2 regions of the Ruminococcoides intestinale genome follow, and region 1 is predicted to be linked to the other one. Evidence: predicted binding sites of a transcription regulator. Region 1 holds the regulator's gene; the other holds the start of a gene.

Region 1 (8,691 bases):
GGTTCTGGTTGCGGCAACGAAGGTGCAACAGAGCGTGCAATGTACAGACAGTATGTTATTGATTCACTCAAGTATTGGGTAAACGAATATCATGTTGACGGCTTCCGTTTTGACCTTATGGGTCTTATGGATGTTGAAACAATGAATATGGCAAGAGAAGCGCTTGACCAAATTGACCCACGAATCACAATGTGGGGTGAAGGCTGGGCAGGCGGTGACTCCTACCACCCGACTAACACTTGCTCAGGCACAAAATTCTATCCTGCAACACAGGCTAATGCGTCAAGACTCAGCGACAGAATCGCTATTTTCAATGACGGCATCCGTGACGGTATAAAGGGCAGTGCAATGGAAATCAACGATGTTGGTTTTATACAGGGCTCAAAGTCATCCGCAAAGGGTGTAAGCTACGGTGTTCGTGCCAACAGCTCAGGTACATACAAGTGGAAGGCTCAGGCTCCTTCACAGTGCGTAACCTATGATGCGTGTCACGATAACGCAACACTTTACGATCAGATTATTGCGTCAACAGGTCTGGCAGACTACGGAGAGAGAAATTCCGAGGCTGTTAAGATGAACAGGCTTGCAAGTGCAATTATCTACACATCACAGGGTATTTCATTCACACTTGCCGGTGAAGAAATGGCTCGTTCAAAAGACGGTGACACAAACAGCTACAAGTCGGCAGCTGACCTTAATATGATTAAATGGCAGAATGTTGTTGACTATGCCGATGTAGTTTCTTACTACAAGGGTATGATGCAGATTAAGTCAGCATTCTCGCCTCTCACAGCTATGGATAATTCATATGCTGACAAATACACATTCACAAAAAAGGTTTCTGCTTCAACAAATCAGATTTCATTCACAATTCAGAACGATGTTGAGGGTGAATGGAACAAGATGGCTGTTATTTATAACAATGCAACCACAGCTGCAGATGTAACCCTTTCGGATACATCCGTAACAGATTGGGTTGTTATCGCTAACGGTGAAACAGCAGGTCTTGACTCACTCGGCGAGGTGACAGGCTCAACATTCACAGTACCTGCTCGTTCGGCTATCGTAGCTGTTGACAAGGCAGGCTATGAGTCGGCAGGCATCCATTCTTCAAAAGGTAAGGTAAAAGTAAACTATGTTTACGAAGCAACAGGCGAAAAGCTTGAAGATTCTGTAATCCTTCAGGGTTCTGTAGGCTCAGGTTATGTAACAGTTCCGAGTGCAGTTATTCCCGATACATACATCGTAAGTCGTATTGGCGGAAATGCAGAAGGCAAATATACTTCCGATATGCAGGAGGTTACATACTACTACACAGACTACATTCCTGAATCACTCAAGAACGCTGACTTCAACGGTGACGGTGAAATTAATGTAATTGACGCTACACTTCTTCAGAAGTATATTGCAAAGCTTGAAACTCCTACAGTTGATGAATCAGTTCTTGACCTAAACTATGACGGTACTTTCAACATTGAAGACTCAACAATGATAATGAAGTATGTTGCTGGAATTCCTGTATCTTCCGGTAAAGTAACAGTAAACTACTACTACACAGACGCTGACGGAAAACAGCAGAAGCTCACTGATTCAATCGTATTCGCAGGCAGAGCAGGAAGCACATATAAGTCAACTGCATTCAAGGTTGTTGGCTACGCTGTTGATCCGGACAGAATGCCGGAAAATCAGTCTGGCTTAATTCCTTACGGTGAGGCTGAGGTAAACTACTACTACATCGCTTCAAGCCTTGACATCAAACTTCATGTAAAGCACAACGGTTCACTTACATGGACGCCATATCTCTGGATATGGGGTTCAGACCTCAAGGGCAAAGACTCAGGCAACTTTATGTCAGAGTGGCCGGGTGATCCTATGACTGAAGGTGAAAACGGTTGGTTTGATTACAGCTTCACATATAAGGGAGCAGGTACATACAATGTAATTGTATCCGATAACGCTACTAACCAAACAATTGACTACAAGGGCTTTGTAGATAACGAAATGTGGATTGTAATTGATGACTCTGCTGTTATGGGCAGTACATACCTTACATTCTACACAGATAACCCTGACACTAACCCCAACGCTCCAATCGCTGAGCAGGTTACACTCGGTTAATCTGAAATCACATACACAAATTGCAAAAGAGGGCTGACCTTAAACGGTCAGCCCTTTTAATCGCTAAAAAAGGTTATTATTGCTCTGTAACGGAAAACTCCCCGACAGCTTATAAAACTGTCGGGGAGTCATTGGTTTATCAGTTGTTGTTCATTCTGTAGCAGAGAGTCATAAGGCTGTCGCTGAGATGAACATTCTCTACCATAGTATCATTATAACGAGCATTTATATCATAGTGGCTGAAATTCCAGTAATTCTTGATTCCGTGTGAATATAGCTTATCGAGAACATTTTCAACACAAACACGGGGAATGCACAAAAACGCTGTGTCAATATGATTTTTATTACAAAAATCGTCGAGTTCACTTTCGTTTTTAACTGTAATTCCGTTGAGCTTTGAACCGACTTTTTGTTCGTTGCTGTCAAAACAAGCGATAAGCTCAAAACCGAGTTTTTCAAAATTCATATGCATTGCAACGGCCTTACCAAGATTACCCGCACCGATAAGAATGGCCTTGTAATCGTTGTTAAGTCCCAGAATGTTCTTGATTTCCTCTTTTAGCTGACTTACGCTGTAACCGTAACCCTGCTGACCGAATCCGCCGAAGCAGTTAAGATCCTGTCTTACCTGTGAGGCGGTCACATTCATAATTTGTGCAAGCTTAGTTGAAGAAATTTTGTCAATGTTCTGGTCATTCAGTTCTGATAAAAAGCGGTAATATCTTGGCAAACGCCTGATAACCGACATTGAAATACTGTCATTCTTAGACATTACTCACTATGCTCCTTTAACTTTAAAATCAGAGAGATGCTGCAAGGCGCTCGTCAATAGCCTTGAGAAATTCTTCTGTGTTTACTTTCTTTTTGTTCTCAAGTGTCGAGATAGCGTAGAGATCGCCTGTCATAACGCCGTCCTCAATTGTCTTGATTGTTGCTGCCTCAAGCTTGTCTGCAAACTTCATAAGATCGTCAAGACCGTCAAGCTCGCCTCTTTTGCGGAGAGCGCCTGTCCATGCAAACAATGTTGCAACAGAGTTTGTGGAAGTTTCTTCGCCCTTGAGATACTTGTAGTAGTGGCGCTGAACTGTGCCGTGAGCAGCCTCGTATTCATAGATGCCGTCGGGAGAAACAAGCACGCTTGTCATCATTGCGAGCGAACCGAATGCAGTTGCAATCATATCACTCATAACATCACCGTCATAGTTCTTACAAGCCCACATATAACCGCCTTCACTTCTGATAACTCTTGCAACAGCGTCATCAATAAGTGTGTAGAAATATGTAATACCTGCGTTCTCAAACTTCTCCTTGTACTCATTCTCAAAGATTTCGTTGAAGATGTCCTTGAATCTGTGGTCATAAATCTTGCTGATTGTATCCTTTGTAGCAAACCAAACATCAAGCTTCTGATCAAGTGCATAGTTAAAGCATGAACGGGCAAATGATGAGATACTCTTGTCAATGTTGTGCATACCCTGAATAATACCGTCAGTCTTGAAGTCAAAGATTGTGCTTCTTTCCTCGGTACCGTCAGGCTTTGTAACACAAAGCTCTGCCTTGCTTCCTGCCTCAACCTTCATCTCTGTGTTCTTATAAACATCACCGTATGCGTGACGGGCAATGCAGATTGGCTTTTTCCATGTAGGAATGTAGGGAACAATGCCCTTAACAAGAATCGGGCTTCTGAATACCGTACCGTCAAGGATAGCACGAATCGTACCGTTAGGTGATTTCCACATACTCTTGAGGTTGTACTCTGTCATTCTTGCGGCATTAGGTGTGATTGTGGCACACTTAACGGCAACACCGTATTTCTTTGTTGCGTTGGCGCTGTCAACTGTAACCTGATCGTCTGTCTCGTTTCTGTGCTCAAGACCGAGGTCATAATATTCTGTTTTGAGGTCAACATAAGGTGTGATGAGAATGTCTTTAATCTGTTTCCAGATGACTCTTGTCATCTCGTCGCCGTCCATCTCTACGAGAGGAGTGACCATTTTAATTTTTTCCATATCAGCTGTTCTCCTTTGTGTAGTCAAGCAGACCGCCTGCAATGATAATGTTTCTTGTTCTGTCTGAAAGCTCACAGTCAGCAACAATTGTGTCGCCTGTTGTCTTGTTTACAACAGTAACCTGCTTGCCGTTTGCAATTTCGTCCTTAACATTCGGGAGTTCAAGCATATCGCCAAGCTTGATTTTATCATAATCTTCTGTGTTTACAAATGTAAGCGGAAGAATTCCTGCATTGATAAGGTTGCTCTTGTGAATTCTTGCAAAGCTCTTTACGAGTACAGCCTTAACACCGAGGAAAAGGGGAGCGAGAGCTGCATGCTCACGGGATGAACCCTGACCGTAGTTTTCACCGCCGACAATAATGCTCTTGCCGAGTGTCTTTGCACGGGTTGGGAATTCCTTGTCGCATACTGTAAAGCAATGCTCTGAAATTTTCGGAATATTTGAACGGAGCGGAAGAATCTTTGCACCTGCAGGCATAATATGGTCGGTTGTAATGTTGTCGCCGACCTTGAGTGAACATGACGCCTCGATAGAATCTGTGAGCGGATGAGTTTCGGGATAACTCTTGATGTTAGGACCACGGAGGATTTCTACGCTGTCCATTTCTTCAACAGGAGCGGGATCAATAACCATATTGTCATTGATGAGGAATTTTTCGGGCATTTCAATCTCAGCAGCCGCACCAAGACATCTCGGGTCTGTAAATACGCCGTTGATTGCAGAAACAGCCGCAGTTTCCGGAGATACAAGATAAATCTGACCGTCTGCCGTTCCGCTTCTGCCTTCAAAGTTACGGTTGAATGTTCTGAGTGAAATACCGCCGCTGTTAGGTGACTGACCCATACCGATACACGGACCGCAGGCACTTTCAAGGATTCTTGCACCTGCCGCAATCATGTCGCCGAGTGCGCCGTTGAGAGCGAGCATATTAAATACCTGCTTTGAACCCGGAGCAATTGCAAGCGATACATTATCTGCAACCTTTTTGCCCTTGAGAATGTGGGCAACTCTCATAAGGTCAAGGTAGCTTGAGTTTGTACATGAACCGATACAAACCTGATCAATCTTCTTGCCCTCAAGCTCTTTGATTGGCTTAACATTGTCGGGTGAATGCGGACAGGCTGCAAGCGGTTCAAGCTCTGAAAGGTTGATTTCGATAACCTCATCATAAACTGCATCGTCATCAGCTTTGAGTTCTGTATAATCTTCCTCACGACCCTGAGCCTTGAGGAACTTTCTTGTTGTTTCGTCTGACGGGAATACAGAAGTTGTAGCACCAAGCTCTGCACCCATATTTGTGATTGTTGCTCTTTCGGGAACTGTAAGTGTTGCAACACCTTCTCCGCCGTATTCAACAATCTTGCCGACGCCGCCCTTAACGCTCATAACACGAAGAACTGCGAGGATAATATCTTTTGCAGAAACCCACGGACTGAGTTTGCCCGTAAGATTAACTCTTACCATTTTCGGCATAGTAATATAGTATGCGCCGCCGCCCATGGCAACAGCAACATCAAGACCGCCTGCACCGATTGCGAGCATACCGATACCGCCGCCCGTCGGAGTGTGGCTGTCAGAACCGATTAAAGTCTTTCCCGGTTTACCGAATCTTTCAAGGTGAACCTGGTGACAAATGCCGTTGCCGGGTCTTGAAAAATAGATACCATGTTTTTTACAAACAGACTGAATGAATCTGTGGTCATCGGCGTTTTCAAAACCTGTCTGAAGTGTGTTGTGGTCAATGTAAGCAACGCTTTTTTCTGTTTTTACTCTCGGAATGCCCATAGCCTCATATTCGATATAAGCCATAGTGCCTGTTGCATCCTGAGTAAGAGTCTGGTCGATTTTAAGACCGATATCACTGCCAACGGTCATTTCTCCGCAGACAAGATGATTCTTGATGATTTTCTGCGCAATCGTGTAGCCCATAATATTACCTCCTAAAAATTAATGCCTATCATATCATAATTCAGGTCCTGCAAAAAATGCAAAACACTATGTTAATTATATAACAATCTTGAGATATTGTAAAGAAAAAATCACACGAAATGAGCAAAAATCGTTATTTTTTCACTAAAAAATATTTTTTGCGGTTTTCTATCGGAAAAATGTTCAAAAAGTGTCGGATATTAGGATAAAAGGTGATGAAAAATATAAATTGAATTTTAGCTTTTATAGTGTTATAATGCTTGATGTATGCAATAAGATTTAAGTGATTTTAGCAAAACGAGGTATTTTTATGGATGTAAGAGAGAATTTAAGAAATATTGCAATTATCGCCCATGTTGACCATGGCAAAACTACTCTGGTTGACCAGCTTTTGAAGCAGAGCGGTGTTTTCAGAGCAAATGAAAATGTAGAAGAAAGAGTAATGGACTCTAATGACCTTGAGCGTGAAAGAGGTATCACAATCCTTTCAAAGCCGACAGCCGTAATGTACAACGGCATCAAAATTAACATTGTTGACACCCCCGGCCATGCCGATTTCGGCGGTGAGGTTGAGCGTATTCTCCAGATGGTTGACGGTGTTGTATTGCTTGTTGACGCATTTGAGGGTTGTATGCCGCAGACAAGATTTGTTCTTAAAAAGGCACTCGGCCTCGGCAAAAAGCCGCTTGTTGTTCTTAACAAAATCGACCGTCCCGGTGCAAGACCCGAGGAGGTTGTTGACGAGGTTCTCGACCTCTTTATCGAACTCGGCGCCGACGAAGATCAGCTTGAATTCCCTGTAATTTATGCGTCTGCCCGTGACGGCTATGCATCAGAGGATTATCATGAACCCGGTACGGATATGAAACCTCTCTTTGACGCAATCGTAAAAGAAATCCCTGCTCCTCAGGGTGATATGAACGGAGGACTCCAGCTCCTTATTTCAAACATTGACTCCGATAAGTTTGTCGGCAGAATCGGTGTAGGCCGTGTTGAAAGAGGTACTGCAAAGAACGGAGAGGCTGCCGTTCTCTGTCACACAGACGGTACGACTCAGAATGTAAGAATTGCAAAGCTGTATCAGTTTGAAGGACTTAAAAGAGTTGAATGTGACACTGCAACAGTCGGCGACATTGTTTGCGTAAGCGGTGTTCAGGATATCAACATCGGTGAAACAATCTGTTCAAATGATTGTGTTGAGCCGCTTCCGTTCGTAAAGATTGACGAGCCTACGGTTTCAATGAACTTTATCGTAAACAACTCACCGTTTGCAGGCAGAGAGGGTAAGTATGTGACCTCCCGTAACCTCCGTGACAGACTTTTCAAGGAAATTGAAACAAATGTTGCACTCCGTGTTGAAGAAACAGACAGCGCCGATACATTCAAGGTATCGGGCAGAGGTGAACTCCACCTTTCAATCCTTATCGAAACAATGCGCCGTCAAAATTATGAATTTCAGGTTTCCCGTCCGCAGGTTATTACAAAGATGATTGACGGCAAGCTTCATGAGCCTATGGAGTTTCTTATCATCGAAGTTCCCGACACATATGTCGGTCCTGTAATGGAAAAGCTCGGTTCAAGAAAAGGTGAGCTTATCAATATGGGTACTCGTGAAGGCGGTGTTACTCACATCGAATTCAGAATCCCGTCAAGAGGTCTTATGGGTTATCGCCCCGAATTCCTTACAGATACAAACGGTAACGGTATTATGAACCATGTATTTGACGGTTATGAGCCATACAAGGGTGAAATCGTAACCCGCCATCAGGGTTCACTTATCGCTTTTGAAACAGGCGAAACTGTAACCTACGGTCTTTATGCCGCTCAGGAAAGAGGCAGACTCTTTATCGGACCCGGTGTTCCTGTTTACGAGGGTATGATTGTAGGCGCAAGTCCTAAGTCTGAGGATATCACAGTTAATGTCTGCAAGAAAAAGCACATCACAAACACCCGTGCATCGGGTTCTGATGATGCCCTCAAGCTTACACCTCCGACAATTATGTCACTTGAACAGTGCCTTGAATTCATTGCTGATGATGAGCTTGTTGAGGTTACTCCCGAAAATATCCGTATGCGTAAGCGTATTCTTTCAAAAGAACAGCGTATGAAACAGGCATTCCGTAAGAAATAATTAAAATAATGAGTTATGTAATTCTTGACCTTGAATGGAACGGTTCATACAGCAAGGTTCTGCACAAATTTGTCAATGAAATAATTGAAATCGGTGCGGTTAAGCTTGATGATGAACTGAATGTATGCGATACCTTTACAATGCTTGTTGCTCCGAAAATCGGCAAAAAGCTATGCAGTAAGGTAAAACAGCTTACTAAAATAACAAATGAAGAGTTGAAGGACGAGGGCGTCAGCTTTATCAGAGCAATCAGCCTGTTCTCGGATTTTCTGGGTGACGGTGTGCTTATGACATGGAGCGACTCCGACCTTCATGCTCTTATCGAAAACTACAGCTACTACACGGGCAGAACCAGACTTCCGTTTCTCTCACGCTATTGCAATCTGCAAAGCTATTGTGAAGATTGTCTTGATTTGCATGATTCATCCTGTCAGCTGGGACTCGGTGCCTGTGCCGAAATGGCAGGTGTTGATTTTTCGGAAGATAATCAGCACAGGGCG
Region 2 (8,691 bases), 300 kb from region 1:
TTGTCGTTACGGTTCACGAGGTGTGCGCCCAAAAAATCATATGCACGCACTGAATCGCCGGTGTGAAAAACTTCAAGAGCCGGTCTTGCCTCGTTAAAGCTGTAATTCATAAGAATTGCTCCTTGTTTAATATCTGTTGATTGTTGATTGTTTGCTCACACTTATATAATACCAAAATTATATGTCAATTTCAAGCAAATTCAAAAAATTTAAAACTAATTTTTCGTGTATATTTTATAAACTGCGACTAAATGTTACATTTTAAAGCATAATTTTACGAATAAAGAAAAATAAGGATAAATATCTTCTGAAAAGGAAAACAAAAAGGGCTGTCCAAAAAGGACAGCCCAAAGAATAATCTGTAAATTCAGATTAGCCAAGCTCAGCGAAATACTTAATTGTTCTTACCATCTGGCTTGTGTATGAGTTCTCGTTGTCGTACCAAGAAACAACCTGAACCTCATAAAGATCATCAGCAATCTTTGATACCATTGTCTGTGTAGAATCGAAGAGTGAACCGAATCTCATACCGATTACATCTGAAGAAACGATCGGATCTTCGTTGTAACCGAATGACTCAGAAGCGGCAGCCTTCATAGCAGCGTTGATACCTTCAACTGTTACATCAGAACCCTTAACAACAGCTGTAAGAATTGTTGTTGAACCTGTCGGAACAGGAACACGCTGTGCAGAACCGATGAGCTTACCGTTGAGCTCAGGAATTACAAGACCGATAGCCTTTGCAGCACCTGTTGAGTTAGGAACGATGTTAGCAGCACCTGCTCTTGCTCTTCTCTTGTCGCCCTTTCTGTGAGGACCGTCAAGAATCATCTGATCGCCTGTGTAAGCGTGGATTGTTGACATGATACCGCTCTGGATTTCTGCATACTTGTTAAGTGTGTCAGCCATAGGAGCGAGGCAGTTTGTTGTACATGAAGCAGCTGAAATGATTGTATCGTCAGCTGTAAGAGTCTTTTCGTTTACGCTGTAAACGATTGTCTTGAGGTCGTTGCCTGCAGGAGCAGAAATAACAACCTTCTTAGCGCCGGCATCAATGTGAGCCTGGCTCTTTGCCTTTGATGTATAGAAACCTGTGCACTCGAGAACTACATCAACACCGAGTTCGCCCCAAGGAAGCTCAGCAGCGTTTGGCTTAGCGTAGATTGTGATCTCTTTGCCGTCAACGATGATTGAGCCTTCGCCGGCCTCAACTGTGTGAAGGTTTTCACCGATCTTACCGCAGTAGCCGCCCTGTGCTGTATCGTACTTGAGAAGGTTTGCGAGCATAGCAGGATCTGTAAGATCGTTGATAGCTACTACTTCGTAACCCTCAGCACCGAACATCTGTCTGAAAGCAAGACGACCGATACGGCCGAAACCGTTAATTGCAACTTTTACTGACATAAAAAAATTCCTCCTAAAATTCTAAGGTGCTTCTATTATATTACATTTTTTTCATTTCTTCAATAGCTTGACAAAAATTTAACGAAAAATTTTTGAGTTTTTTACAAATACGGTAAAAAACACGGTCACATTTTGCTTTTTTAAGGCAAATTTAAGCTGTAACCGTCAAAAAGCTGTAATCTTTTTTATTTCCGTAATAATTATCTGCAAAATTCCCGTGCTTATTCTTGACAATTTGGTTATTTTATTATAAAATTGTATAGTCCGTTGATGCGGATTTTGGCAAAAGTACAGTTTTTGACTTTTGCGACTTTTTTAATCAGACTCTTTAAAAGAGCCGTCATATATAGATATTTTTTATAATTTTTATGGCGTTTCGCCTTTTGAAACGTTCTGTGCAACCTGTACGGTGTTTTGCGGTTGCGTATGTATATATAATGTATTAAAAATATTTACAAAGTAAAAATGAAAATTGAATATCTTTTTAACGGCACCTTTAAAGTCTAATTGATTGGGAACTGTGAAATATTAAAAAATCAAACTAAGGAGGTGTCCAGATTGCCATTGTGGATAAGTATTATCTGCATTGTCGCCGCAGTTGTTATCGGCGCAGGTGCAGGTATTTTCCTTGGAATTGCCATCCGCAAAAACACTGCCGAGAAAGAAATCGGAAGTGCTGAGGAGGAGGCAAAGAAGATTGTGGCTGATGCAATCAAAACAGCCGAAGCAAGGAAAAAAGAAGTAGTCCTTGAGGGTAAAGACGAGGTTCATCGTTTCAGAAACGAGAGCGAGAAAGAAATTTCCGATCGACGCAAGGAAGTTCAGCGTCAGGAGAGAAGAATCCAGCAAAAGGAAGAAACTCTTGACAAAAAGCTTGACAATATGGAACGCAAGGAAGAAAAGGTCAACAAAAAGCTTCGTGATGCAGATGCAAAACTCGAAGAAGTTGAAACTCTGAAAAAGAGCCAGTTTGAAATGCTTGAAAAAATTTCGGGCTACACGGCAGAACAGGCTAAAAGCTATTTGCTTTCACAGCTTGAAAATGAGCTTGCTCACGAGAAGTCGGTTAAGATTATGGAATATACCGAACAGCTCAAAGAGGAAGCAGACGACAAGGCAAGAAACATTATTTCGCTTGCAATTCAGCGACTTGCAGCTGAGCAGGTTTCAGAGGCAACAATTTCGGTTGTTCCTCTGCCCAATGACGAGATGAAGGGCAGAATCATCGGTAGGGAAGGCCGTAACATCAGAGCCATCGAAACTCTTACGGGTGTTGATCTTATTATTGATGATACACCGGAGGCTATCACGCTCTCATGCTTTGAGCCTGTAAGAAGAGAAATTGCAAGAATTGCACTTGAAAAGCTTATTGCAGACGGCAGAATCCATCCCGCAAGAATTGAGGAGATGGTTGAAAAGGCAAGAAGAGAGGTTGAATCCGAAATCAAGCGTACAGGTGAGAGAGCCGTGCTTGACGCAGGTGTTCATAACATTCATCCGGAGCTTGTCAAGCTTCTCGGCAGACTTCGTTACCGTACAAGCTACGGTCAGAATGTACTTGATCACTCTCTTGAAGTTTCATACATTGCAGGTATGATGGCAAGCGAGCTTGGTCTTGATCCTACAATTGCTAAGCGTGCGGGTCTTTTGCACGATATCGGTAAATCCATTGACCATGAGGTTGAGGGAACACATATTCAGATTGGTGTCGATCTTGCCAAAAAGTATAAGGAAAGCGACGCTGTTATTCACGCTATTCACGCTCACCACGGTGATGTTGAGGCGAGAACAATTGTTGCCTGTCTTGTACAGGCGGCAGACGCTATTTCAGCCGCAAGACCGGGCGCAAGAAGAGAAAATGTTGAAAACTACATTAAGCGACTCCAGAAGCTTGAAGAGGTTGCGTCTTCTTTTGACGGTGTTGAGCGTACCTTTGCAATTCAGGCAGGTCGTGAGGTTAGAGTTATGGTTAAGCCTGAAATTGTAAATGATGAGCGTATGATTCCGCTTGCAAGAGATATCTGTAAAAAAATCGAAGAAGAGCTTGAATATCCCGGACAGATTAAGGTTAATATTATCCGTGAAAGCAGAGCGTCCGATTTTGCAAAATAAAATATCTTGATTTTAACTACGGTTGACAGGACTATGTTGACCGTAGTTTTTATTTTGTAGGTACGATATTATCCGCCAGTACGGCAAGCCGCCGTACCTGATTCGTGTAGATAGGTTCATTAAATGAAAAATTGAAAATTGAAAATGGAAAATTGCGGTCGGGAAGATGGTTTGCAATATAAAAAACATATTATGCCCGAGCGTAGTATAGTAGCTGTTTGCACAATTTAATGTAGCGGCGAACGAGGTTCGCCGCTACAAACGCTACAAAGAATATACTGTAATCAAAAAAATAATTTGCAAGAAAATTAAATAAACTTGCAAAAATTAAATTTGTGCCGTAGCTTAGATTTTTGACCTGTTATTGTAAACTGTAATTTAAAAAACAGCAAAAAACTTTAAAAAATATTCAAAAAAGTATTGACAATCAGCCGTTAAGGCTTTATAATTCAAGACAGTAAGGCAAAGGTCTTACGAAGTTTTCGGAAAACTGAATATAAAAAGGACAAGGAAGTTCACTTTGGTTTCTTCTGATTTTGCAACAAATTTTTAAAAACTTGCAAAATCGGATAAAAACATTGTGAGCTTTATTTTTTTGCTTCGGCAAAAACGGTTTATGTGGAGGTTAAAAATGGATTCAGGAAATATAGGCTTTGTGCTGCTTTGTGCGGCTTTCGTATTTGTAATGACTCCGGGTCTTGCAATGTTCTACGGCGGTCTTGTACGAAAGAAAAATGTTGTAAACACAATGATGACATCAATTTTTATTATCGGTGTCGGAATTGTTATGTGGGTGCTTTTCGGTTATTCGCTTTCGTTTGCTCCGTCGGGAAATGCTTTTATCGGTGATTTCCGTTGGCTCGGTCTTGAGGGTGTTTCACTCACGGAGGGCTACACGGATGATGCGTCAATTCCGAATATGGTATTCTCAGCGTTCCAGATGATGTTTGCCGTAATCACTCCTGCTCTTATCACGGGTGCGGTTGCAGGCAGAATGAAGTTTAAGTCAATTTTTGTTTTCACAATTTTCTGGTCGCTTATCGTTTATTATCCGCTCGCTCACATGGTGTGGGGACAGGGAGGACTTTTAGGTGCAGACGGTATTGGTGCTCTCGACTTTGCAGGCGGCGATGTTGTACATATCAGTTCGGGTGTTTCGGCACTTGTACTTTGCATACTCCTCGGCAAGCGTCACGATTATGAACATTCAATTTACAGAATTCACAATATCCCGACAGTTGTACTCGGTGCATCGCTTCTTATGTTCGGTTGGTTCGGCTTTAATGCGGGTTCTGCACTTGCCGCCGACGGTCTTGCGGCTCACGCATTTATGACAACAGGTGTTTCAGCCGCAGCCGCAATGCTCTCGTGGATGCTCTGCGATATTATCAAGAACAAAAAGCCTACGCTTATCGGCGCAAGCACGGGTATGGTTGCAGGTCTTGTAGGTATCACGCCCGGTGCCGGCTTTGTTCCAATGTGGGCGGCAGTTATTATCGGTTTGACAACAAGCCCCGTTTGCTATATTATGATTTCATACGGCAAGAAAAAATTCGGCTTTGACGATGCGCTTGACGCATTCAGCTGTCACGGTACAGGCGGTATCTGGGGCGGACTTCTCACAGGTGTGTTCTCATGCACGGCAATCAACAGCAGTGCAGGTAACGGTCTTGTGTACGGTGAGTTTGCACAGTTCGGTGCTCAGGCGGCAGGTATCGGCATCACAATTGTAATTGCGGTTGTCGGAACACTCATCTGCTACGGCATCACAAGACTTCTTACAGGCAAAATCAGGGTTGACCTCAGAGATGAGCTTATGGGACTTGATGTTTCACAGCACGGTGAAGCTGCTTATCCGTCATTTAACGGTCTTGACAACTAACGGAGGTTTTAAAGTATGGAAAACAATAACGATATTCAGCTTATAAAAATAGAGGCCGTTGTTCGTGAAGAAATGTTTGTAGATGTCAAAAAGGCTCTCACGGATATCGGCGTAAACGGAATTACAGCGTATCAGGTTGTCGGTTGCGGAATTCAGCGAGGTATGTCGGAGTATGTAAGAGGACAGAAGGTTGATGTTCAGGTTTTGCCGAAAATCAAGTTTGAAATTGTTGTTTCTTCCGAAGAATGGGAGAGAAAAACAATTGAGGCAATCAGAAAAACAGCCTTTACGGGCAACCCGGGTGACGGTAAAATATTTACCTACTATCTTAAACAGGCGGTTAAAATCCGTACGGGAGAAACAGGCTACGATGCAATTCAGACCCCCAACTTTGACGACTGATATTTTCCTATTTTCCTATATCAAAAAAGTGCGTACCGAATTTCGGTACGCACTTTTTGCTTGTAAAATTGTTTATCTTCTTATTGTAATATCTTCCGGGCTGACAGTGTTGTCACGAAGCCGATTGTAATAATCGGGATTTGAATGCTTTATACTTATCGGCTTTAGCTCGGGAGTTGCAAAACAGTGTGTTGTTCTGCCTGTTGCAGAAAGTTCTCCGTTTATATTGTTGAAGATTTTATAGTCAAAAATCATTCTTGAACCCGTAAAAAATACAAGGCTTACTTCAACGGAAAACTCATCGCCGAATTTAAGCGGCTTTTTGTAACGGGCATATGCGTCAACATTTGGAATATACAATCCTTTTGACTGCATTTCGGCAACATCACAACCGATGTCGTGCATATACTGGATTCTTGCATCTTCAAAATATCTGATATAATTTGAGTGATGAACAATGTTCATACAGTCTGTTTCATAGTATGAAACCTTTGATTTGTATAATTTCTCGGTCATATTTTCTCCATTACATATATACGGAAAATCCGTAATTATTTTTTAAGCAACAAACCGTTTTTAAGGTCCTCTGCTGCCTGTTTTTTTATTACAAAATGCTGTTTCTTGCCTGTAGCAGTTTGCGGAAGTTCATTGACAAAACGGTAGTATCTCGGAGCCTGATATTTTGAAATATTCGGTGAGCTGTCGCAGAAATTGATAAGCTCGGCAACCGTAAGGCTTTCGTCAGCTTTTATTACATATGCCGCAACGCACTCGCCTCTTGTTGAATCGGGAACACCTGTTACGATACATTCCTGAACCTTCGGGTGTGAGTTGAGAATTTCCTCAATTCTTGCAGGATAAATATTTTCGCCTTTGCTGATAATCATATCATCTTTTCTGCCTGCAATTGTAAAAAACTGCTCGCTGTTCCAAGTGCCGATGTCGCCTGTGTACATCCAACCCTTGTAGAACTTGTCTTTTGTAGCCTTTTCGTTATTTACATAGCAGTAGGTAGTTTTGTTCGGACATTTGATGATGATTTCTCCCTCTGTTTTGTTATCGCAGGGGACTGTGTCATCGGGCTCTGCTTTTCTGTCGTCATAAACATTTACAAGTCGTACCTCATCATCTGTGCATGATCTGCCTGCCGAACCTGCCATTTCAGGAAGGTCATACGGACGAAGAAATGTATTCCAGAAAGATTCCGTTGTGCCGTAGCCGTTAAAAATGTTGGGAGAGAGAAGCTCCTGATAGCGGATGCAAGCGGCTTTTTCAAGCGGACTGCCCATGGTAATAATGCCCTTTAGCGAAGAAAGGTTTTTCTGATGTTTTTCCTGACGGTTTGCAAGCATCTCAAGAGTTGACGGAACACCTGTGATGAATGTAATGCCGTATTTTTCGATAAAGTCCATGCAGCTTCTCGGGTTGAATGTTCTCATAATCACAAGACACGCACCTGCATAAAGGGTAGGTGTAGGACCACCCGAATGAATACCGCCACGGTGAAACCACGGCGTCATATTCATCGTAATGTCAACGGGTGAGAGCGGAAAGTGCATAATTACATCGTGAGCCGAAAGAACTTCGTTGATTGCGTTAAGCGGAACACCCTTTGGAGTGCCTGTTGTACCCGAGGTCTGAAGTCTCAAAACCTCGTCATAAATATGCGGCGCATAGTCAACAGGCGGATTTTCGTCACTGCTGTCCTTGATGTAATCGTCAAAGAAAATGTGTCCTTCGGGAAGAGTTACTTCCTTTTTGGAATTATTAACGCAGAGAACCAATTTTGGCTTATGCTCGCAGATTTCAAGAGCCTGTACGGCTGTTTGCATAATGTCTGCATCATAAACATAAACAACAGGCTTGTTGTGTCCCATAATTTCTGCGGTTTCGCCCGGTGATAGGTTAAAGTTAGCGGGATTTGAGATTGCACCGAGTTTCTGCGGCGCAATGTAACCGAACAAAAACTGCGGTGAGTTGTAAAGCTGCATAAACACGATGTCGTTTTTCTTGACGCCGTCTTTTTTCATAGCGTTTGCAAATCTGTTTGCATCGGCATTAAGTTCTTTGTAGCTCCATGTTCTGCCGCTCTGAGGATCAATTGCAGCAGGTTTATCCGAAAAGCGTCTTACATTTCTCATAAAGCCGTTAAGCCATGTAAATTCACTTTCAAATGTTTCTCTGAACATCTGTGAATCATATGTTAAATTCATAATATCCCCCTGTCCTATTATGTATGGGTGTACATTATTTTATACACACATATGTGTGTTGCTTGTATGTTGTTTTGTCGGCAGATTATTTGCCGTATTTGCCTACGATAATACTTGAGTTCTGACCGCCGAATCCGAATGCGTTTGACATGGCAAAGTTGATTTCGGCTTTCTTTGCGGTATTTGCAACAAAGTCAATGCCGGCACATTCGGGATCAACCTCGTTGAGATTGATTGTAGGCGGAACTGTGCCTGTTTCAATAGCCTTGACACAGGTAATTGTTTCTGTAATACCGCCTGCGCCCATCATATGACCTGTTGCGCCCTTTGTTGAGCTTACATAGGGGAGAGTGTTGCCGAAAACCTTCTTGATTGAAGATGTTTCAACTGTGTCACCCTTGTTTGTTGCAGTACCGTGGGCATTGATGTAGCCGATGTCGGAAGGATTGATTCCTGCCTCTGCAATTGCCTGTTTCATACAAGCGATTGCACCTCGTCCTTCGGGATGCGGAGCAGTTACATGGTAAGCGTCATCTGTGTTGCCGCAACCTCTGATTTCTGCATAAATCTTTGCACCTCTTGCAAGAGCGTGTTCCTCTGTTTCAAGAACGAGCGCACCGCCGCCTTCACCTATTACAAAACCGTCACGGGTAACATCAAACGGACGGCTTGCAGTGC

What was found. The regulator Rex, encoded in region 1, represses fermentation and respiration genes when NADH is low (regulators of the CRP and FNR family bind a similar motif). The targets are predictions, from matches to a motif close to ATTGTTAANNNNTTAACAAT.
Region 2: a site for Rex is predicted at 1,471-1,490, ahead of gap (type I glyceraldehyde-3-phosphate dehydrogenase). Genes of this name have one in related genera too.

What each region holds. Positions count from the first base shown of each region.
Region 1 is NZ_JBBMFQ010000001.1:360,326-369,016, forward strand. Features, by position in the region: gene pulA (type I pullulanase) at 1-2,118, shown strand, start outside; gene WMO31_RS01750 (redox-sensing transcriptional repressor Rex) at 2,258-2,890, opposite strand; gene WMO31_RS01755 (NADP-dependent isocitrate dehydrogenase) at 2,919-4,127, opposite strand; gene WMO31_RS01760 (aconitate hydratase) at 4,129-6,060, opposite strand; gene typA (translational GTPase TypA) at 6,371-8,191, shown strand; gene WMO31_RS01770 (3'-5' exonuclease) at 8,200-8,691, shown strand, end outside.
Region 2 is NZ_JBBMFQ010000001.1:62,466-71,156, forward strand. Features, by position in the region: gene glgB (1,4-alpha-glucan branching protein GlgB) at 1-110, opposite strand, end outside; gene gap (type I glyceraldehyde-3-phosphate dehydrogenase) at 373-1,404, opposite strand; gene rny (ribonuclease Y) at 1,969-3,516, shown strand; gene WMO31_RS00270 (ammonium transporter) at 4,148-5,398, shown strand; gene WMO31_RS00275 (P-II family nitrogen regulator) at 5,414-5,800, shown strand; gene WMO31_RS00280 (acyl-CoA thioesterase) at 5,873-6,316, opposite strand; gene WMO31_RS00285 (class I adenylate-forming enzyme family protein) at 6,352-8,013, opposite strand; gene fabF (beta-ketoacyl-ACP synthase II) at 8,099-8,691, opposite strand, start outside.